Regions from separate parts of the Paraburkholderia sp. J76 genome, predicted to be linked through region 2. Evidence: riboswitches for the same ligand, from Rfam matches in the RefSeq annotation. Region 2 holds a riboswitch; each other region holds the start of a gene.
The links. Region 2 has a riboswitch for cobalamin ahead of cobW (cobalamin biosynthesis protein CobW). Riboswitches for the same ligand answer to the same signal wherever they lie in the genome.
Positions count from the first base shown of each region.

Region 1: another riboswitch for cobalamin. It lies ahead of U5768_RS30315 (HoxN/HupN/NixA family nickel/cobalt transporter); the one in region 2 lies ahead of cobW (cobalamin biosynthesis protein CobW).
Region 3: another riboswitch for cobalamin. It lies ahead of U5768_RS00090 (TonB-dependent receptor domain-containing protein); the one in region 2 lies ahead of cobW (cobalamin biosynthesis protein CobW).

Region 1 is NZ_CAJMZJ010000023.1:32,506-39,950, forward strand. Features, by position in the region: gene U5768_RS30305 (SfnB family sulfur acquisition oxidoreductase) at 1-235, shown strand, start outside; gene U5768_RS30310 (substrate-binding domain-containing protein) at 261-1,355, shown strand; gene U5768_RS30315 (HoxN/HupN/NixA family nickel/cobalt transporter) at 1,694-2,755, opposite strand; adenosylcobalamin (AdoCbl) riboswitch at 2,755-2,916, opposite strand; gene U5768_RS30320 (PepSY domain-containing protein) at 3,039-4,529, opposite strand; gene U5768_RS30325 (TonB-dependent receptor) at 4,543-6,939, opposite strand; gene U5768_RS30330 (DUF2946 domain-containing protein) at 7,018-7,383, opposite strand.
Region 2 is NZ_CAJMZJ010000007.1:239,763-247,207, forward strand. Features, by position in the region: gene U5768_RS16045 (ATP-binding protein) at 1-514, opposite strand, end outside; gene cobN (cobaltochelatase subunit CobN) at 511-4,305, opposite strand; gene cobW (cobalamin biosynthesis protein CobW) at 4,308-5,414, opposite strand; cobalamin riboswitch at 5,620-5,899, opposite strand; gene U5768_RS16060 (cobalamin biosynthesis protein) at 6,032-6,529, shown strand; gene cobO (cob(I)yrinic acid a,c-diamide adenosyltransferase) at 6,529-7,131, shown strand; gene U5768_RS16070 (cobyrinate a,c-diamide synthase) at 7,136-7,445, shown strand, end outside.
Region 3 is NZ_CAJMZJ010000001.1:10,831-18,275, forward strand. Features, by position in the region: gene U5768_RS00070 (ParA family protein) at 1-737, opposite strand, end outside; gene pstS (phosphate ABC transporter substrate-binding protein PstS) at 1,083-2,108, opposite strand; gene U5768_RS00080 (NUDIX hydrolase) at 2,294-2,662, opposite strand; gene U5768_RS00085 (CHAD domain-containing protein) at 2,896-3,807, shown strand; cobalamin riboswitch at 3,981-4,163, shown strand; gene U5768_RS00090 (TonB-dependent receptor domain-containing protein) at 4,267-6,171, shown strand; gene U5768_RS00095 (glutamine cyclotransferase) at 6,221-6,862, opposite strand; gene U5768_RS00100 (helix-turn-helix domain-containing protein) at 6,897-7,445, opposite strand, start outside.

The DNA.
Region 1 (7,445 bases), on a different contig from region 2:
CGCCTCGGTCGCCGTGGGAGAGGCGAAGGTGCTCACGACGGAAATCGCGTTGCTCGCAGGCGAAAAGCTGTTCGAGCTGGCCGGCACCCAGGCGACGCTCAGTGTCCACAATCTCGACCGCCACTGGCGCAATGCACGCACCCATACGCTGCATGATCCGGTGCGCTGGAAGTACCACCTCGTCGGGAATTACTACCTCAACGGTGTGAAGCCGGCGCGTCACGCCTGGAATTGAACCTGACACACACAACGGGAACGTCATGAAGACATCGATTCACCAGCTTGTTCGCAACGGCGCGTCACGCAGGCCATCGGCGCGCCGCGCGCTTGGCGCATTCACGCTCTGCGCAGCGGGACTTGTCGGCTCGCTCACGGCGCATGCCGAAGCGCTGAAGGGCGCGCCGGCGCCGTTCGACAAAGGCGGCGTGAAGGTCGCTTTGGTCAACTACATTTCCGAGGGCGACTTCTTCCAGGCTTACGAGGCTGGCGCGCAGAAGCAGGCGAAGGCGCTCGGCATCGATCTGCGCATCTATGAAGGGCGGCAGGACGCGGCGCAGCAGCGCGATCAGATCCAGCAGGCCATCAATCTCGGCGTGTCCGCGATCATCGTCAATCACGGCCTGCCCGAGTCGCTGGGCGACGTCGTGCAGCAGGCGCTCGACAAAGGCATCAAGGTCATTGCGTTCGACGTCAATCTCGCGAACCCGAAGGTCCCGCAGATCGAGCAGAGCGACCGCGACCTCGCGTCGCTGTTGCTCGCGCAGGCCGTGAAGGACAACGGCAACGCGTTTTCCGCCGGCTACGTCTACGTTGCGGGGTTCGCACCGCTCGATCGCCGCGACGCGGTGTGGCAATCGTTCAAGCACGCGCATCCGGGGATTCAGGAAAAAGCGCGCTGGGGCACCGTGGACAATCCGATTGCGCAGTCCGTGGCCAATCAGGCGGCGGCCGCCTATCGCGCCCATCCGGATATCCGCGTGGTGATCGCGCCTTATGACGAGTTCGCGCGCGGCGCCAATCTCGCGGCGAACGAGTCGAATCTCGGCGACAAGCTGCGCATTTACAGTGCGGACATCTCGACGGCCGACATCGAGGCGATTCGCGCCCCCAACAGCGCGTGGGTGGCCACGGCCGCAACGAACCCCGCGGTCGTGGGCGCGGTGTCGGTGCGCGCCGCGGCAATCGAAGTGGCCGGGCAGCCGCTTGCGCATCAGATCGTCGTGAAGCCCACGCTCGTGACGCGCGACGATCTCGTGAAGAACGATATCCGCACGATCGCCGAACTCGGGACGAAGTTCCCGGCATTCCGGACGAGCGACGCCGCGACCGCGCCGTGGATTCCAGCGGAGCAATGATTGGCCCGTGAATGGCTAGCCGGTATCGCGCCAAACGTGCGCGATGCCGGAGCCGTCCGGGATCACTGCTGAACCGGGGAGGAAGGGGTGTTCAGGCGGAACGCCAGCGCGCGTCGGCTACGACCAGCTTCTTCGGAATGAGCTTATCTCTGAGCCGCTTACGATAGAGCGATTGCGCACGTCATTCCTCGGGCCGTGTCAGCCATCGAACGGTACCGCACGGCGGTATGGGGCGGACATGTGATGCGCCGCTCAGGTCGTGGATCCGCGACGTATCTGGCTGAGGTATCCTGGCGCAGCGCGCGCGAGGCATTCGACGGCGCTGCGCCAGTTACCCGTCAACGCTGCGTGCTGACCTGCACCTCGTCGTAGCGCCTTGCCCGATAGATGAGGAGCGAGGCAATCCAGCTCAAGGCAAAGACGCCGATGATGATATAGCCGAGCACGCCGAAATTATCGTTCAGCGAGCCGATCGTATCCCACACACGGCCTTTCAGACCGAACTGGTCCGCGAGCAGACCAAGGGCCTCGATCCCGCCGATCACGACCGCGACGATGATCGAAACCAGCGTGATGGTCATGTTGTAGTAGATCTTGCGCAGCGGCTTCTGGTACGCCCAACCATAGGCGCCCAGCATGAGGTGTCCGTCCAGCGTGTCGATCAGCGACATGCCTGCGCTGAACAGGACGGGGAACACCATGATGGCCCAGGGCGAAAGGCCCTTGGCCGCCTGGGTAGCGGCGATGCCCAGCAGGCTGATTTCGGTTGCGGTGTCGAAACCAAGACCGAACAGGAAGCCGATCGGATACATATGCCAGCTACGAGTCACGAGCCGGAACAGCGGGCGAAAGAGCCGTGCAACCAGACCCCGGTTAGCGAGGAGCATGTCGAAGTCGTCGTCGACGTAGGCGCCGCCGCTGCGCACATGCTTCCACGCGCGATAAATGCCGCGCAGGATCAGGAAGTTCATGAGCGCGAGCGCGAACAGGAAGAACGAGGAAACGAGCGTGCCGATGATGCCGCCCACTTCCTTGAAATTGTCGAACCGGCTCTGGATGGCTGTAGTCGCGAGCGCCACCGCGACCGCGGCGAGTATCACTACAGTCGAATGGCCGAGCGAGAAGAAGAAACCAACCGCAACAGGGCGTTTTTTCTCCTGCATCAGCTTGCGGGTCACGTTGTCGATTGCCGCGATGTGGTCGGCGTCCACTGCGTGCCGCAGGCCGAAGCTATAGGCCAGCAGGGCGGTGCCGAGCAGCACGGGATACCTGTGAAACGCAACGAGCGCCCACACCCAGGCAATAACGTTGATGGCGATGAGTACGCCATAGATGCCAAACAGCTTGCTACGAACTTTCGAATTTGAGTCGTTGAATATCTGAATGAGCTGGGTAAGCATCATGAACTCCCGGGATAACGCGTCCCGACGATTTATATGAGGATGACACCGCAAGGTCTGACTTGGCATTGGTAGCAAGGAAGCTGCCTATGTCCACACAGTGGCGCGACCGTGCCGGAATTGCACCGGCTTCCCGCGGCGTCACGCTTGAGGCGTAACCAAGGGCCTTATACAGCGCCTTTATGGAAATGTCGATCCTCCTGTCGGCTTTTGGCCGCATTCGGCGCGGAAACGACCGCGACGGCGCAATCGGCCGGGCGACTATCGATATTCACGCGTGCCTTCATGAAGCTGCGACCGGTCCGGCGCGGCGCAATAGCAAACGGTCGACCAGCCAGACGGCGACGATCGTCAAGCCCATGAGCGGAAACACGATGCCCAGCACAACGAGCGCGGTTGCCCATGCGCGCATCGGTGGCGCGGCGCGCTCGCGGGAGGGGGCGCCGAGCGTGCCCGATGGCCGCCGCTTCCACCACATCACGAAGCCGGTAACGGCGAGCGCCGCCAGGCCGAGCGACAGCGCCGCGCAAACGATCTGGTTTGGCACACCGAAGTAACGGCCCATGTGCAGCGACGTGCCGTACGATACGGCCTTGCTGACAGCGCCATAGTCGCCATAGCGGATGTCTCTCAGCACGGCCCCGCTGTACTGGTCGATGTACACGGTGCGCTCGAGCGTGGGGTCTGCGGGAAAGTACGACACGGTGTACACGCCATGCGGCGACGTGGGCAGCGCGATGTCGTAGCCGTCCACGAGTCCGGCCGCGCGCATCTGTTCGACGATATGCCCGAGGGGCAACGGCCTCACGCCGGGCTCGCCCGCTTCGGGTGAGCCGGGCACGCGCACCGCGCCGACCGCCCAGGGCACCTGGGGCAGCGGCATGTCGTCCATGGTCATGCCCGGCATCGGCTCCATTCCGGAGGACGTCTCGTGGCCGGCAGCGGCGTGTGCCGCGGACGGCTTTCCGGGCACCGTCGAGTGAAGCGCCAGCCCGCCCCACGAGCCCGGCGGCGCGCCGAGCTTGACGCTGGTGGCGAGCGCCTTGAACTGCTTGCCCCACGAGCCGGTCCACGGCAGGCCGGTCGCCACGAACGCAAACGCGCCGATGGCGAGCCAGATGCCGAGTGTGGCGTGAATGCTTTTCCATAGCGGCCGGCCCCGCCGCGCGAGATCGGGGACGAGCGCCGCGCGTAGCGAGGCGTTCTCTCCCGGCCACCAGAGCGCAAGGCCGGTGCCGATCATGACGAGCGTCCAGCACGCCACCAGCTCCATCAGCAGCTCGCCCGGCTTGCCGAGCAGCAGCTTGCGGTGAATCATGCGGTCGACCTGCATGAAGCGGCTGTCGACGTCGAGCGTACCGAGCACCGCGCCGTCGTAGGGATTCACATAGACGCTTTCCTTGTGACCGTCCGGCAGACGGAAGACGAATTCGGCGCTGCGGTCCGTACGGGACGAAATGCGTGCGGTCGTCGCGACCGCGCCTGCCGGCACGGCGGCGCGCGCGTTCGCGAGCAGGGCGTCGACTTCCAGGCGCGGCGACGCTGCGGGCTCGACGACGAGCCGGTGCGGATAGAGCAGCGGTTCGATCTGCGGCTGAAAGCAGTAGATCGTTCCCGTGATGGCGAGGATCACGAGAAACGGCATGACGAACAGCCCGGCGTAGAAGTGCCAGCGCCAGAGCGTGCGGTATCCGCGCTGTGCGCCGGATGGCGGGCCGCTTTGCGCACGGGTAGCGTCGGGCGTCTTGCGAGCGACAGTTTCGGCAGTGGACATGAGTGTGTCTCCTTTACATCCGCAGACGGCCTTCGACATAGAAGGTGCGGCCAGGGTAGGGGTGATACACGAAGTAACGGGCATCGAAAATGTTGTCGACGCCCACGCTGAGATCGCTGCCCTTCGTGGGATGGAACGTGAACTTCGCATCGGCCACCGTGTAGGTGCTCGTGCCGCCGAACACGTTCGGGTTCGTATCGGTATTGGTCAGCGTGTTGTACTCGCGGCCCGAGTAGCGCGCGGCGAGCGTGAGCGCATAGCGTTCGCCGATGTGATACGTCGCCGCGATATCGGCGCGCCAGAGCGGAATGCGGTAGAAGTATTTGCCGACCGTGGCGGGGTTCTGGGCGTTCTCGAGGATCTTCGACTGCGTGTAGGCGACGCTGCTGATGAGGTCGAGCCCGCGCACGAACACGTCCTCGCCTTGATAGCTCAGCTCGACGCCGCGCGAGCGAACCTTGCCGATGTTCTGGAAGTTCGTCACGTTGGGAATCACCGTCGTGTCGGTCTGGCTGAAGATCGTATTCTTTACGTCGTCCTGAAAGAGCGACAGGCGGAACAGGCCGTTCCAGTGCGCCCATTCGGCGGTCAGCTCTTTCGAGAGGTCGTTCTCGGGTTGCAGGTTCGGATTGTTGTTGATGATCGACGACCCGTTGATCTGCCCCTGGAACAGTTCGCTGACGGTGGGGAAGCGGTAGGCGCGTCCGACCGACGCGCGCAGCGTCAGGTCGTCCGTCACGTCGAACGAGAGCGAGGCCTTCGGCGAGAAGTGGCTCTGGCTGGCGTTGGGGTAGGGCACGTAGGCGCCGCCCACGGCCTGGGCGCCATCGTAGGCCTGCCAGTCCTCGTAACGCACGCCATACACGAATTTCCAGCGCGGCAGGAAGCGCCAGGCGTCCTGCACGTAGGCCGCCTGGGTCTGCGTGCGGCCCTTGAACGCATTCGCGAAGCCGCCTGCGGCGCCATCGGTCCACGCCGCCGTGTTGAACGTTTCGTTGTCGAGGAAATAGTTGTCGTAGTGGTAGCCGAAGGTGACGGCATGATTGAGCAGGCCGGCCTGCGGCGAGGGCGGCGTCCAGCTCGCCTTGAGGTCGAGCGTTTTCCAGCCGGTGCCGTCGCCGAACGTGACGACGCCCGGGCCGTTGCCGGGACCGCCCGCATTCGCCGTGCGCGCCACGCTGTTCGTCACGTCGTAGTACGAAGCAATGGCTTCGCCGTTCCAGCCCGTTGCGTTGTGCGTTTTCAGCGAGAGCCCGTAGAGCCAGTTCTCGCTCCACCCCTGGCTCGGCGCGAGCGCCGATGCCGGAATGTTGTACCCGTAGCCGCCGATATTCACCCGGCCGCTGTACACCGGGTTGCCGTTGGCGTCGTACAGGAACGTGGAGGTCGAGCTGTTGTACTGCTGGTGCCAGTAGCCGAGCGTGAACGCCCCCTGAACCGTGGGCGTGAAGTCGTACTGCATCTTCAGCTTGAGCTGGTCCTGGATCGTGTGTTCGATACCTTCGCCATTCACGCCGATCACCGCAGTGGGTGTGTTGGTCTGGTTGTTGTAGAAGTACGCGCCGCTCACCGGCGTGTCGCCGGGTTTGGCGGGCGTCGTCGATTTCGCGAGCGTCGCGAACTGCAATGGCTGGCTCGTGTTTTCGAGGTGGTTCGCGCCGATGAAGAACGAAAACTTGCCGATGCGGTTGCCGATCGACGCGCTCGCCTCGCTGCCGTTGAAGTTCTGGTTGACGCCGTAAAGGCTGAAGTGCTGCGTGAATGCCTTGACGTCCGCGCTCGCCTCGAACTTCGTGGGCATTTGCGTGGTGATCAATACCGTCGCGCCGAGCGAATTGCCCGGATACAGCGCCGAATACGGCCCGTAAATGACATCGACCTGCCGGATTTCCTCAGGGAACACCATCGACCAGCGCGGGGGAAACGAATAGCTGTTGCCGAGCAGGTTCGACAGCAGCAGGCCGTCGGCGTAGACAAGGCCGCGCGCACTTTGCGAGTTGCTCGTGCCGCGCACCGCGATGATCGAGTTCAGGTCGCCGATAAAGCGCTTGCGGACCGCGAGGTTTGGCATGTACTTCAGCACGTCTTCGGTGTTGACCACGTTCCAGTTGCGGAACTGGTCTGGCGTGACGGTCTCCACCGACGCCGGCATATTCGGGTCGACGGCCGGAGTCGCGCCGCCGTTGCCGCCGCCCGCGCTGGCGCTGACTGTGACGGTTGGCAACACGGCAGGGTCCTGTGCCGTTGCCGGCTGGTCTGTCGGTGCGCTCGAAAGGGTTGCGCTGGGACCGGTCTCGGCCGCGGCATGCGCAGCCTGGGCAATCAATGAAAGGGGCAGTAGCCCGAGCGTGATGAACCGCGCCCGGCCGCGCGCACGCGCGCGCAGCTTTCGCGATGCGAAGTGCAGCATGAAATTTTCCTGGAATCGTAGTGCGAACGGCTACGCGCGCCAGCGGGTGGCGCGTCGAAGCGGCAGACAGTCACGGAATCAGGAAAAGGCTGGCGGGGCTCTTGGTCGTCCCGAGGGGAACGCTCCGAGCGGGGTGTGACGGGTGGACAGCACCGGCACGGCGGCGATGGCAACGAGCATCAGCAGTACGAACGGTGCCGCCGGTAAAGAGGGCACGGCCGGCTGATTGGCGAGCAGATCGCAATAGCCGCAGGCCGAAAGCGAGTCGCCGTGCGCCATTTGACCGGAGTCCGTGGCAGGCGACGTTGCGGAACAGAGCACGGCGGCTGTGTCGTCCCGATGGGCGGCGGCGACCAGTTGACTCACGAGCGGCGCAAGCACGACAAGCCACATGGCGATGAGGCCAAGCCATGCGGTCAGGTGTTTGCGGGGTCGGAGAGTCATGGTCGGGGTAAAAGATTGCGGCGAAGTTTAGCACCTGAACGAATTGGCGTGTCAGGTCTTCA
Region 2 (7,445 bases):
GTTCCACCATCAAACCAAAGCGATCGAGTAGTTGCGGGCGCAACTCTCCTTCCTCGGGATTCATCGTGCCCACCAGCACGAAATGGGCGTCGTGCGTGTGCGACACGCCATCGCGCTCCACGGTGTTCACGCCGCTCGCCGCCGCGTCGAGCAGCACGTCGACGAGCGCGTCGGGCAGCAGGTTCACCTCGTCCACGTAAAGCACGCCGCCGTGCGCACGCGCGAGCAAGCCGGGCGCGAAACGCACCGCGCTCTCGCGCAGCGCCGCTTCGAGGTCGAGCGTGCCGATCAGCTTGTCCTCGCTCGCGCCGAGCGGCAGCGTGACGAACGCGCCCTGTGGCAAGAGCGCAGCAAGCGCGCGCGCCGCCGTGGATTTCGCGGTGCCGCGCGGCCCGCTCACGAGCACGCCGCCAATCGCGGGGTCAATGGCTGCGAGCAACAGCGCGCGCTGCAACGCCGCCTGGCCGACCAGCGCGGTAAAGGGAAACGCGGGACGCGTGGCCGCAGCGCTCATGATCCTGATCCTTCCAGATGCTGCCCCGCTTCGAGCAGACGGTGTTCGAGTTGCGCGCGATGCTCGCCGGGCTCCTGCCAGAGACCGCGCTGGATCGCTTCGAGCAGGCGCTCGCATACGGCATGCAGCGCGTGCGGGTTGTGGCGCTGCATGAATTCGCGCGTGTCGTCGTCGTGCACGTAGGCGTTCGCGACGAGCACGTACTGATGATCGCTCACCACGCGCGCGGTCGCGTCGTAACCAAACAGATAGTCCACGGTCGCCGCCATTTCCGCCGCGCCTTTATAGCCGTGACGCTTCACGCCGTCGATCCACTTCGGGTTCACCACGCGCGAGCGGATCACGCGCGCGATCTCCTCGTGCAGCGGACGAATGCGCGGCGCGGCGGGGTTGCTGTGGTCGGCGTGATAGAGCGCGGGTTGCGCCTGCGAAAAATGCCGTGCAGCCGCCGCCATGCCGCCCTGAAACTGATAGTAGTCGTTCGAGTCGAGCAGGTCGTGCTCGCGGTTGTCCTGGTTCTGCAGGACCACGTCGAGCGTGGCGAGGCGCGCGCGGAACGCATCGTTCGCCTCGTCGCCCGCGCTCTTTTGCGCGTAGGCGTAACCGCCCCACGCCTGGTAAGCGTTCGCGAGATCGGCGTCGGTCTGCCACCGGCGATGGTCGATCATCGACTGCAGGCCCGCGCCATAGGCGCCCGGGCGCGCGCTGAACACGCGCCAGCCCGCGCGGCGGCGCGCCTCGTCGGCGGCCATGCCGTTCGCGACCAGCGCGTCGCGCTCGCGCAGCACGCGAGCGCGCAACGGATTCTGATGCTCCGGTTCGTCGAGATCGGCCACGGCTTGCACGGCGGCGTCGAACAGATGCATCACGTTGGGAAACGCGTCGCGGAAGAAGCCCGATACGCGCAACGTCACGTCGATGCGCGGCCGGTCCAGCGCCTCGACCGGCATGATCTCGAAGTCGGTCACGCGCTGGCTGCCCGCGGCCCACTTCGGCCGCACGCCGATCAGCGCGAACGCCTGGGCGATGTCGTCGCCACCGGTGCGCATCGTCGCGGTGCCCCACACCGAAAGGCCCACGGCGCGCGGGTAATCGCCATGCTCCTGCAAGTGGCGCTCGATGAGTTGCTGCGCCGATTTCATGCCGAGCGCCCACGCGGCCTGCGTGGGAATGGCGCGCGTATCGACGGAATAGAAGTTGCGTCCCGTGGGCAGCACATCGGGACGCCCGCGCGAAGGCGAACCGCTCGGGCCCGGCGGCACGAATCGGCCTTCGAAACCGCGGCGAAGGTTACGCATCTCTTCCGGGCCGCACGCGTCAAGGCGCGGCAACACGTCGTCGAGCAGGCGCGCAAGCACCTGCGCCGCATGCGGCAACGAGGCGTTCGCCGCATCGCTTCGCATGCCTGAACAAATGTCTTCGATCAGCGCGGCCGCGAGCGTTTCCAGGCGCTCGCGCGTGTCGCCCGCATGACGCCACGGCGCATCGCTCGCACTGGCGAGCAGCGGCGGACGCGGCCCATGCCACGGCGCAGCCCAATCGACCGAGGCCGGATCGACCAGATGATCGATACGCAGGTCTCGCGCGATCGCGTCGATGAGGCCCGCGTTCGCGCCCTGCCCGTCGCCGCATGCATAACGGCCTAGCGCAAGCAGCGTGTCGCGGCGCTGCTGGCCCTGCGGCGACTCGCCGAACGTATGCAGGCCGTCGCGAATCTGCGCTTCCTTCAGTTCGCAGAGCCAGGCGTCGGCGCGCGTGAGGAGTTCGTCTTCATCCGCCTTATCCTGAGGCGCGGCCACGCTCAATTCCTCGTGCAACCGATGCTCGATGATGGTCGCGAGTATCGTCTTGCGCAGCAGCTTTGCGCGGCGCGGGTCCACCATCAATGCTTCGTAATACTCATCGACTTGCCGTTCGAGGTCTTGCAGCGGCCCATAGTTTTCGGCGCGCGTGAGCGGCGGCATCAAATGATCGACGATCACGGCCTGGGCCCGGCGTTTGGCCTGGCTACCCTCGCCTGGATCGTTGACGATGAACGGATACAGATGCGGCAGCGGCCCGAGCGCCATGTCGGGCCAGCAGGTGTCGGCGAGCGCCACGCTCTTGCCCGGCAGCCATTCCAGATTGCCGTGCTTGCCCACGTGCGCGATGGCGTCGATGCCGAACGTTTCGCGCAGCCAGAAGTAGAACGCGAGATACGCATGCGGCGGCACCAGTTCGGCGTCGTGATAGTTCGCGTAGGTGTCGTCGCCGCGCGAGCGCGAGGGCTGGATGCCAACGAACACGTGAGCGCAGCGCCAGCCCGCGATCACGAAGCGGCCGCGCCGCACCGTGGGATCGTCTTCCGGCGCGCCCCAGCGCGCGATCAACGCGTTCTGCGCCTCGGCGGGCAACCGCGAGAAATGCGCGCGGTAGTCGTCGAGCGACAGACTCTGCCACGCGGGGCGCAGCGCGCGCGTGTCGGGATCGTTCGTCACGCCCTGCGTGAGGATGCGCATGAGCGCATCGCCATCTTCGGGCAAATCGGCCACGCGGTAGCCTTCGTCGCGCAGCATGCGCAGGATGCCGACCACTGAAGCCGGCGTATCGAGTCCCACGCCGTTGCCGATGCGCCCTTCGCTCATCGGATAGTTCGCGAGCACGAGCGCCAGTTTCTTTTCGTCGTTGGGCAGGCTGCGCAAACGGCACCAGCGGCGCGCAAGTTCGGCGACGAACGCCACGCGTTCGAGATCGGGCTGGTAGCGCACGACATCGACCTGCGTCTCCTTGCAGTGGTATGCGAGGCCCTTGAAGCTGATCGCGCGCGTAATCACGCGGCCGTCCACTTCGGGCAGCGCGATATGCATGGCGATGTCGCGCGAATTCAGACCGTGATTGTCCTTGAGCCAGTCTTCGCGGTTGCCGCCGCTCAGGATCACCTGGAACACGGGCGCGTCGCCGGCTAGCGCGAGCGGTTCGGGGTCGTCCAGTGACGAAGCGGCGAACGCCGTCGTGTTCAGCACGAGCGACACGTCGTGCTGCGCCGCCAGTTGGTCGAGCACGTCGCGGCTCAAGGTGTCCTTGAGCGACGTGATCGCAAGCGGCAGCGGGTTCATGCCGCGCTCCAGCAGCGCGGCGATGAGGGCATCGAACGCGGCTGTGTTCGCGGCCTGCAAGTGCGCCTTGTAAAACAGCAGCGCGACAACCGGCGCGCCGGGTTGCCAGCGCGCGCGCCATTCGTCGATGGTCGCGACGTCGCGCTGCGGGCAATACAGCGCGGCGGCGGGCAGCGCGACGGGCGGCGCGGGCTCGCTGCCCCAGTCGAAAGCGCGCCACGCGAGCGCGCGCAAAAACGATTCGGCATTCGCCGCGCCGCCTTCTCGCAGATAACGCCACAACAGGTGGCAGAATTCGGGCTCGACGCGGCTCTTCGCCGTGAGATTCGGGTCTTCCTGCAAGTCGCCGGAAAACATCGCGAGCAGTTGCCCGCGACGCTGTGCGAGCGAGACGACCTGTTCGATGCCGTACGGCCAGTACGTTTCGCCGCCCAGATGATCGACCACCACCACGCGCGCGTGCTGCAAAACATCTTCGACGTAGAAGTCCACCGATGCAGGCTGGCGCAGGTACGTGACGTTGGCGAGCCGCACGCTCGGGAAGCCCGCGGGCAGGCGCGGCACGACGCTCGCCAGCAGCGCGAGCGTGGTGTCCGCCGAACTGAGCACGACGATTTCGGCGGGCTGCTGGTCGATTCGGATAACGCCTTGCGTGTCGTCGACGAAACCGCCCGGCGTGGTGCGCAGCAAATGCATGGCTAGCTCGGCGCGCTCACCTTGGCGGCAGCGTTCTGCGCGTTCGCCAGCGCAGCCGAGAACGCGGCTTGCAGCGTCGCGCCGTCGAGGTCTGCGCCAATCAGCACAAAGCGGCTCGCCAGCGGCTGCGCGGCGCTTTCCTGCGCGTTCCAGCGGCGGTCGAAATAGCTGTCGAACCGGCGGCCCACGCCTTGAATCACGAGACGCATCGGCGCGCCCGGCAACGCGGCAAAACCTTTCACGCGATAGATCGTATGCGCATCGACGAGTTGCTGCAGCGCTTCGATCACGCTCTCGCGCGACGCCGCCGCGCCCGCTACGACGACCGAATCGAACTCGTCGTGGTGATGATCGGGATCGTCGGCGGAACCGTGATGGTCGTGACGAAGATGAATGCTCTCCTCGGAGGCCGTTTCGAGCCCGAGCAGCGTATGCAGATCGAGCTTGCCGTGCTGCGCGCGCACGATCTTCACTTGCGGCGGCAGTTCCTCGCGCAGTTCGGCGATGAGCGCGTCCTGGCCCGCTTCGTCGAGCAGATCGGTCTTGTTGAGGATGACGAGATCGGCGGCCGAAAGCTGGTCTTCGAACAGTTCGTGCAGCGGCGATTCGTGATCGAGATTCGGATCGGCGCGACGCTGCGCGTCTACAGCCTGCGGATTTTCGGCGAACTGACCGCTCGCGGCGGCGGGGCCGTCCACCACGGTCACGACCGCATCGACGGTGAACGCATTGCGAATCGACGGCCAGTTGAACGCCTGCACGAGCGGCTTGGGCAGCGCGAGACCCGAGGTTTCGATCAGCACGTGATCGACGTCGCCACGGCGTTCGAGCAACTTCTCCATCACCGGGAAGAATTCTTCCTGCACGGTGCAGCACAGGCAGCCGTTCGCTAGTTCGTAGAGCTGACCTTCCGTTTCGTTGCCGTTCTCGTCGCAGCCAATGCCGCAGCCACGCAGAATTTCGCCGTCGATACCGAGTTCGCCGAATTCGTTGACGATGACCGCGACGCGCAGGCCGCCCGCGTGCTGAAGAATGTGACGCAGCAGCGTGGTTTTACCGCTGCCGAGAAAGCCCGTCACGATCGTGACCGGAATCTTGCGCATTTGCATGAAGTGCTCCTTCGGCGCCAGGCCTCCGAAATGGACCTCGTGCGTCGCTGGCCGTTCGTGCTGGCGTCGTCGGGCGCGCATAGCCGTGGATATGCGCTCACGCACAACGATTCAACAACCCTCAGGGGACGAACGGCCGGACGCGCACCCGGGCCTCGCCCGGCTGACGCATGAATATCACGGACTCGCTACCGCATCCCCGCAGCGCGAATCCCACGTATCTGGCCGGTATCCGGACTGACGAAACACCGCTTCGCCTTCCCGCGCGAGCGGCCTTGCGGCCGTTCGCACAGTGGCGTGAACTGCGTAAAACTTAAACGCAGCATGGAAGCGGTTTGCGGCATTCGTTCGAACGCCGCGCTCGTTGTACCGTTGCGGGTGCAGTTCAGGTTGGCCATGCCGAGGCGGGATGGCTCCCTGATTCCCGTTTAACTGCGCGCGCATTATGAATCGCGCGCGCGAGCACCAGAGTGCGAGCGAGTGTAGGCGCGAGGGGCTTGCGCGTCAAGGAAGGCGTGGGAACGCGCAAACGCGTGTGCTATCGTAGCGCGCATCCGCCACGGGCCGGTTTCGCCGGGTTTCGCTTTGCGCCCACGCCTTCGATCTACGCTCCCACCGTGAATTCAGCCGACAGCCGCGCCTCGCGCACCGCCTCATGCGAAGCCACGCCGGAATCGGCGCAGCGCGCGCCATCGCTTGTGCTCGGCATTGGCTGCCGGGGTGGCGCGACGCTCGCGCAGATCGACGCCGCCGTGCGCGCAGCGCTCGGCGCGCGGCCGCTTGAAAGCGTAACCGCCGTGGCGACGCTCGACGCGAAAGCCAGCGAACCCGCATTGCAAGCTTTTTGCGCGGCACATGCACTGCCGCTGCGCACGTACACGCGGGAACAGCTTGCGGCAACGCCCGCTCAAGCGCCGCCTTGCGCCGCCGCGCAAGCGCGATTCGGTGTAGACGGCGTATGCGAACCGTGCGCGCTTCTTGCGGCGAACGGCGGCCCGCTCGTGCGCGGCAAGCAGGCGTTCGACGGCGTAACGGTCGCAATCGCGCTCGCAAGCACGCTGCAAACCCATGCAAACGCGGACGCGCAAGCGCCGCAACCGACCCACTCACGATGATGAAAACCGATCCCGAAGCGCACCAACGCATGACGCAACGCCGCCGCGAAGGCCACGAGAAAAAACAGGCCGCCGCGACGCACGAAAAGGGCCTGCTGATCGTCAATACCGGCAACGGCAAGGGCAAAAGCACGGCGGCATTCGGCATGGCCGTGCGCATGCTGGGCCACGGCATGAAGCTCGGCGTCGTGCAGTTCATCAAGGGCGCGCTGCATACGGCCGAACGCGACTTTCTCGGCAGCGTCGCGCACTGCGATTTCGTGACGATGGGCGACGGCTACACCTGGAACACGCAGAATCGCGACGGCGACATTGCCACCGCGCGCAAGGGCTGGGACGAAGCGAAGCGCATGATCGAGAGCGGCGACTACGCGATGGTGATTCTCGACGAACTCAACACGGTGCTCAAATACGAGTACCTGCCGCTCGACGAAGTGCTTGGCGTAATCGCATCGCGCGCGCCGCACGTGCACGTGGTCGTGACGGGGCGCCATGCGCCCGATGCGCTCATCGAAGCCGCCGATCTCGTCACGGAAATGCGGCTCGTGAAGCATCCGTATCGCGAGCAAGGCGTGAAGGCGCAAAAGGGCGTGGAGTTCTGAGCCCGTGAGCGCAACGCTTGCCTGCCCCGCGCTTTTCATCAGCGCGCCCGCTTCGGGCCAGGGCAAAACCACGCTTACGGCGGGCCTCGCGCGCCTGCATCGCCGTGCGGGCCGACGCGTGCGCGTGTTCAAGACGGGGCCCGATTTTCTCGATCCCATGATCCTCGCGCGCGCGAGCGGCGCGCCCGTGCTGTCGCTCGATCTGTGGATGGTGGGCGAACCGGCGTGCCGCGCGCTGCTCGCGCAGGCCGCGCGCGAAGCCGACCTGATCCTGATCGAAGGCGTGATGGGCCTGTTCGACGGCACGCCGAGCA
Region 3 (7,445 bases), on a different contig from region 2:
ACGAATTCGCGCGAGAGTTTGTGCGCCGGATCGAGATGAACGACGGGCCTCGCCTGCTGATGCGATTCGCGAATCTTCACCGACGACGACAGCCGCGACGCCAGCACGGGTAGCCCTTCATCGACGAGTTCGTCGACAAGTTTCTGCGGCAGGCTCGCGCGTGGCTGAAACTGGTTGATGACGATGCCTTCCACCGTGAGAGCCGCATTGTGATCCTGCTGTATTTCCTTCACGTTTTCGAGCAGCGTATAGAGCGCGCGGCGCGAGAAGTCGTCGCAGTCGAAGGGAATGAGGCAGCGCTCGACTGCGATCAGCGCGGAGCGCGTATAAAAATTCAGCGCGGGCGGCGTGTCGATGTAGATCGCGTCGTACATGTCGAGTTCCTTGAGCGCGTCGCGCAGCTTGTAGATCTTGTAGCGCGATTCGAGCTTGCCGTGCAGTGTGTCGAGATCGGGATGCGCGGGCATCACGTCGAGATTCTCGAACGGGGTGGAATGAATGAACGAGGTGACGTCGATGGGCCTGAAGCTGAAAGTCAGCGCGGTTTCGAAGAAGTCGGCGACATTGGGCTTCGCGTCGGCGCAAGCCGCGCCGAGCAAGTACTGGCTCGAATTCGCTTGCGCGTCGAGGTCGATCACGAGCGTGCGCTGGCCCTCATTTGCGCTGATGGCTGCGAGGTTGCAGACGATTGTGGACTTGCCTACGCCACCCTTCTGATTGAACACCACGCGCCGCATCTCTTCGCTCCCCTGTTTCTCTTCAATTCAATGAAACGGATGGGGTTCAGCATAACCGATGCGGCGGTGCAAAAGATTTTGGGTGAGCAGTATTCGCAGCAAATTACCCGTTATGTAACGGCTTATTTTCCGGTGCCGTTTGACTGGTTATAACCACTGCCGTCGCCGCATGCGTAACTCGCGGTTGCCGGAAGCGCCAGGACAAGTGATACAGCCACGAGGGCTGCAAAGAGGCGTCGAGCTTTCATCCAGGTTTCTCCTGTTCGAACATGGGCCGTCCATTAAGGATAGGTCAGATGACTTACAGGTGTGCTTTCGTGTGATTACCTGTGATTACGACCTGAATCATGGCGCGACTGGCTTGCCGCTCGCGTCCTTGACCTTCTCTTTCCATTGCGACCTGATTTCGCTCACGACCGTATCGGGCAGCGAAATATAGTCGAGGCTATCGGCGGCCGAAGCGCCGTTCTTGAAGGCCCAGTCGAAGAACTTGAGCGTTTCCTTGCCTTGGTCCGGCTTGTCCTGTGCGGTGTGCAGCAGCACGAAGGTCGCACCGACAACGGGCCACGCGTCCTTGCCCGGCTCGTTCGTGAGGATCTGGTAGAACGACTTCTTCCAGTCCGCGCCGGCGGCTGCGGCCTTGAACGTTTCGGTGCCCGGTTGAACCACCGCGCCCGCTTCGTTCTTCATCGCCGCGTACACCATGTGATTTTGTTTGGCGTACGCCCACTCGACGTAGCCGATCGCGCCCGGCAGACGCTGCACGAAGGCCGCGACGCCGTCGTTGCCCTTGCCGCCCGTACCCGTCGGCCAGTTCACGGTCGTGCCTTCGCCGACCTTGCTCTTCCACTCGGGGTTGACCTTCGAGAGGTAGTTCGTCCAGATGAAGCTCGTGCCCGAACCATCGGCGCGGCGAACCACCGCGATGTCGAGATCGGGCAGCTTGACCTTCGGGTTCAGCGCAGCGATAGCCGGATCGTTCCACTTCCTGATCTTGCCGAGATAGATGTCGCCGAGCACCGGGCCCGACAGCGTGAGTTCACCGGCCTTCACGCCCGGCACGTTGATCGCAGGCACGACGCCGCCGACCACTGTCGGGAACTGGAACAGACCTTCCTTGGCCAGTTGATCGTCTTTCAGCGGAGCGTCCGAGCCCGCGAAGTCCACGGTCTTCGCCTGAATCTGCTTGATGCCGCCCGACGAGCCAATGCCCTGGTAATTCACCTTGCCGCCGCCCGACTTCTGATAGGCATCCGCCCATTTCGTATAGATCGGCGCTGCGAAAGTGCTGCCCGCGCCGGTGATGTCGGCGGCCTGCGCGATGCCCGTACCCAGCGCGAGAATGACAAACGCAAATACACTGAGTCTCATCTCGTACTCCTGAAAATCGGTCTTGATGCGCTGGACCTTACGTTTGCAACGTGACGATGGAGTGACACGGGAGGGATGTGGGGCATGCCTGTGAAAGGCAAATAAGGACAAAAGGACAAATGCGGGCAGCTACATCGGGACTGAACGCCGGGCGCATTCAATCCCTCACCACGAAAACTTTGGCGCTACTTCCTGCGCCGGTGGTTGACGAGCCGAAGAATATCGTTGGTCGGCCCGCTGGTGATGAGGCGCGAGATGTCGTCGAGGTGAACCCATCGGCACCTCGCTATTTCGCTGCTCGGCCGCGCCTTGGCTTGCCTCGGTATTTCGCACGAAAACACGTGGTGGTGTTTCTGCTTGCCGCGAATGTCGAACAAATACCGGGCTGCCTTGCCGGAGAGCCGGGTCTCTTCCCTGAGTTCTCGCAGCGCGGCTTCCATGAGATGCTCGCCGCGCTTCAACATGCCGCCCGGGAGCGCCCACTTCGACTGACTGCGCGCGACCAGGAGAATTCGCTTACCTCTGCGACAAATCACGGTGGCCCGTTTCTTCAACTCGAACTCCCATTTCGTTCATGGGGTGCTTCTCGACGAATATCTATTGCAACGCCTGACTTAGCTAAGCATCGTAATACAGAAAGTCAGAAGTTCAACCCGCTGGCGTGAGCGACGGCTGCCAACTTACCCGAACTCGAACATTTCATCAAATCGTCATAAAGATCGGGTTAGCGACAGCCCTTATGGTATGTTTTGGGCCACACATATTTCTTGTCGGACTCGAGGCTGCAATGGATATGGATAGTGACTGGCCGTTGCCACGCCCGCGCACTTTCTTCAGAATCGACCGGCAACGCGCCACGGCATCACTTACCAGAAAGTCCTCTATCGCCAGCACCTTTTCGTTATTGGCCATGCCGGTGGTCGTCGAGGCGGTGCAAAGAGCGAAAACGCTGTCGACAGAAGTCGACCCCGACGCGTTTCATCAGCTTCGTGTGGCGTTCCGAAAACTCCGCGCCTTGTATTGGGCGTACTCTCCGTGGCTCGGCGAGGAAGCCACCGCGCAAGCCAGCGACGAATTCAAGCGTCTGGCTGCCGTGGCAGGCGGTACCCGCGACTGGGACATCGCAGGCGATCTCCTCGAGACCGCGCAGAAGTCGGACGCATCCATCGAACGGCTCGTGACCGCTGTGCGCGAGAAACGCGCGCAAGCGGTGGCGCATAGCCAGGCCATGATCGACAGCGGCGCCGTCGAGGCATTTCTGAACGACGCCGTGCTTCGTGCGCAAACCACGCTGCAATCCTGTTGCGATGACCTGCCGATCAGCGCGTTCGCGAAGAAGCGCGTCCGTCTCGCGCAGCGCACGCTTCGAAAGCGCAGCAGGCGCGCCGCGCGAAGCGAAACTGGCCGCGAGGAAAATCTCCATGACGTGCGCAAGGCAGGGAAAAAACTGCGGTATCTGCTCGAGTTTTTTCAACCGGTCATCAAAGGCGGGCACGACCGCACCATCAAGGAACTGACGTCCGTGCAGAAGACGCTGGGGGAATTCAACGATATTGCCGCCAGTGAGACCTTGATTCGCAATACGACATTCGAAGACGTTCCGGCCGAAATCGTCGAAAAGTCATTGCAGTGGCTGGAAAGAAAAAAGTGCCAGCGAATACATGTGGCGTCGCGAAGGGTAAAAGAGTTATCCGGCTGAACCTGTGGCTGAACCCGCGCCGCCGCCACGCGGTTGAGCCGCGCTTGCGCGCAAAAACAGCCGCAAGGACAACGTAAGTTGCCGAAGAGGCCAAACCCGGGCCAAACCCGCCCCAACCGGGTGTTTTCGCCACACCGCCCCCGGCAAAGGTTGACGCGCGGAACGCGCGGCCATTACCCTTGCGCGCTGATGGTTCCCGGCGACGGGATCAAAAGGGAACGCAGTGCAAGACTGCGGCTGCCCCCGCAACTGTCAGCGGCGAGTCCATGCCAGAGAGGGCCACTGGGAAACCGGGAAGGCCGGCAACGGACGGCGACCCGCGAGCCAGGAGACCTGCCATCAGCCGAGTCCAACAGCAGCCGCAGCGGGCGGGGACCCCCACTGCGCAAGCACCGCCCGTGCGGCGGTCGCCCGTTGCAAGGACAGCCCTATACAGGAGCTGTTTCCAGCCACCGCATCATGAAGTTTCGCCAATTCGTTTTGACTTCCGCCGCGCTCGCCTGCGCATGGCACACCGCGCACGCCGCCGCCAGCGACGACGACACCACGCTGCCCAATATCCTCGTCGTGGGCGACACGCAGCATCTGCCGCAATCGTTCGATCAGCGCTATGCGACCACCCAGGTGCTCACGCGCGCGGACCTCGACCGCGTCTCCCCCGCCGACCCCAGCATCGCGCAAGCGCTCGCCACGCTGCCCGGCGTCACCGTTTCGCAAACCGGCGGGCCGGGGTCGTACACGGGCGTGAGCATCCGCGGGTCGTCGGCCGATCAGGTGGCCGTGTTCATCGACGGCATACGCGTGGGCTCCGTCACCACCGGCACGGCCGAATGGGCCGATCTCGCAACGGCCTCGTTCGACCGCGTGGAGGTGATCTCGGGTCCCGCGGCCGCCTCGTTCGGCGCGGACGCCGTGGGCGGCGTCGTGCAGCTCTTCACGCGCCATGCGTCGAATCAGCCTAACCAGACCACCGTGTCGTTCGGCGGCGGCTCGAACAAGACCTTCGATACGCAGGTGCGCACGTCGGGCACGGTGCCCTCGACCGGGCCGCTTTCCGCGTTGAGCGGCCTCACGTATTCGCTGGGCCTGCACGACTACAACACGGCCGGTATCGATGCAACGCAGCCCGGCGCTTACGGCCACGAAGACGGCCGCAACCCCTACCACGCGCAGAATCTGGACGCGCGCCTCGGCTACGCGCACGACAACTGGTCGATCTCGACCTTCGCGCTCTACCATCGCTCCGATCTGTCCTTCGACAGCGCGGGAGGCACCGACCGCCAGCGCGACAACCAGCTCACGACCGGCGTCGCGTTCCACCTCGACATCACGCCGACCACGCAGTTCGATCAATCGGTGGGTTACGCGACGGACCGTCAGTTCCTCTATTCGGACGACCCGACGATCCCCACCGACGAGATCGACTCGACCCGTCTGTCCACCTCCACCGCGATCACGCATCAGGAAAGGGGCCACACGCTCTTCGGCATGCCGCTCGAAGGCGAGACCAAGCTCGCCTACGACTACACGCGCGAACTGGCTTTCCTGCCCGTGGATGTGCCTGGCGGCCTGCCCGCGCGCAACGATTCAGCCGTCTCGATGCATCAGTCGGCCACGCTCGGACCCGTCACGCTGTTTCTGGCGGGGCGGCACGAGATCGTGCAGGGGCAATCGGTGAATACGGGCAATGCCGCGCTCTCGTGGGCGATCACACCGGTCTACACGGCGCGCGTTTCGTATGGCAATGCATTCCGCCTGCCCACGTTCAACGATCTGTACTATCCGGGCTATTCGAACCCCGACCTGCTGCCCGAGCGCAGCAACTCGGTCGAGGCCGCGCTCGATGCGACCACGTCGATCGGCACGTTCACGGCGGCCGTGTACGACACGCGCGTGCACGACCTCATCACGTACAACTCGCAGACTTTCCTGCCCGTGAACGTGGGCCGCGCGCACATTCAGGGTCTCGACCTCTCGTACAAGGGCACGCTCGGCAAGTACACGCCGGTGAGCCTCACGGTGGGCATTCTGAATCCGCAGGACGTGAGCGACCAGACCTGGCTCAATCGCCGCCCGCGGCAGACGGCGAGCCTGAGCGTGGATCACACGTGGGACGAGTTCCATCTCCACGCGCTCAGCACCGGCGTTTCGCTGCTGTATAACGGCTCGACGTTCGACGACCAGGCCAACACCATCTACCTGCCTTCGTGGACGACGGTGAGCCTGCGCGCGTCGTACCAGGTCAATGCGCATCTCGCGCTTTCGGCCTCGCTTGCGAACGTGTTCAACCGGCAATATGTGACCGCCTACGGGTACAGCACGTTGGGGCGCACGGCGTTCGGCAAGGCCACTTACACGTTCTAGGCGCGGGACCTGTGAGCGGGTGCGCAAAAGCCCTTGCGCGCCTGCCCCCCTAACTTTCGCGCCTGGGCCGCCGCACCGCGCGAATCTTCCCGCTATTGCCGCCGCCGCAGAAAAACTGTTCGGCGCCATCGGATTCCAGTCCCGAGACGGCCGTTCCGGGCGGCATGTCGAGCTGTTCCAGGACTTCGCCCGTGCCCGGATCGATGCGCCGCAAGTCGCTTTCGTCGCCTTCCCAGGTGCCGTGCCACAACTCGCCGTCCACCCACGTCACGCCCGTCACGAAGCGGCTCGATTCGAGCGTGCGCAATATCGCGCCCGTCTGCGGATCGACCTGATGAATCTTGCGCTCGCGATAGACGCCGACCCACAGCGTGCCGTCCGCCCACGCGAGGCCCGAGTCGCCGCCACCGCCGGGCGCGGGAATCGTGGCGAGCACGCGGCCCGTTTCGGGGTCGATCTTATGGATGCGGTCCTCGGCGATCTGAAACAGATGCTGACCGTCGAAGGCCGTGCCCGCGTGCGCCGCGATGTCGATCGAGCGCTGCGTCCGGCCGCTCTCGGGGTCGAGCGAGGCAATGCGCTCGCCCACGGCGAACCACACGTGCCTGCCGTCGTACGAAACCCCGCCCACCTTCTCGATGCCGGGAAACGGGCCGTACTCGCGGACAATTTCGGCAGTCGTTCGTTTCATGACTTCTCCTCGAATGAAAGGACAGGCGTCCATCCTAATCGCCCGGCAGCGGCGCGGGGAGTAACAAGGTCGTCGCGAATCCGGGCACGGGCGGCGTGGTCCAGCGGCGCGCGCGGCCATAGCCGAACGACTGCACCTTGCTCGCCGCGGCGAGCGAATCGAGCGCGCGCTGCACGGTGCGCTGGCTCGCGCCCAGCGCGAGCGCCAGCGCCGAACTCGACCACGATTCGCCATCGGCGAGAAAAGCCAGCACCGCCGCGTGCTTTTCTTCCACAGGCCGCGCCAGCACCACCACTTCGCTCGCGTGACGAGGCGCGAGCGCGAAGCCGCGCTGGGTCGCGCCGATGTCGGCCACGTCGCGCAACAGCGTGCGCAAGCGGCCAATTTCCACGCGCAGGCGCGCGCGATGCGTTTCGTCGGCGTGCTTCGTGCGAAAGGCGCGCTCGATGAGCGCGTCGCGCGGCACGTCGGCGGGCCACGCTTGCGCGAGCGCGCGGGCGAGCACGAACAGCACGGGGCGTCTTGCGAGTTCGACGACGGTCGCGCCCTCGCGCGCGACATAGCGGCACGCATCGACGACGAG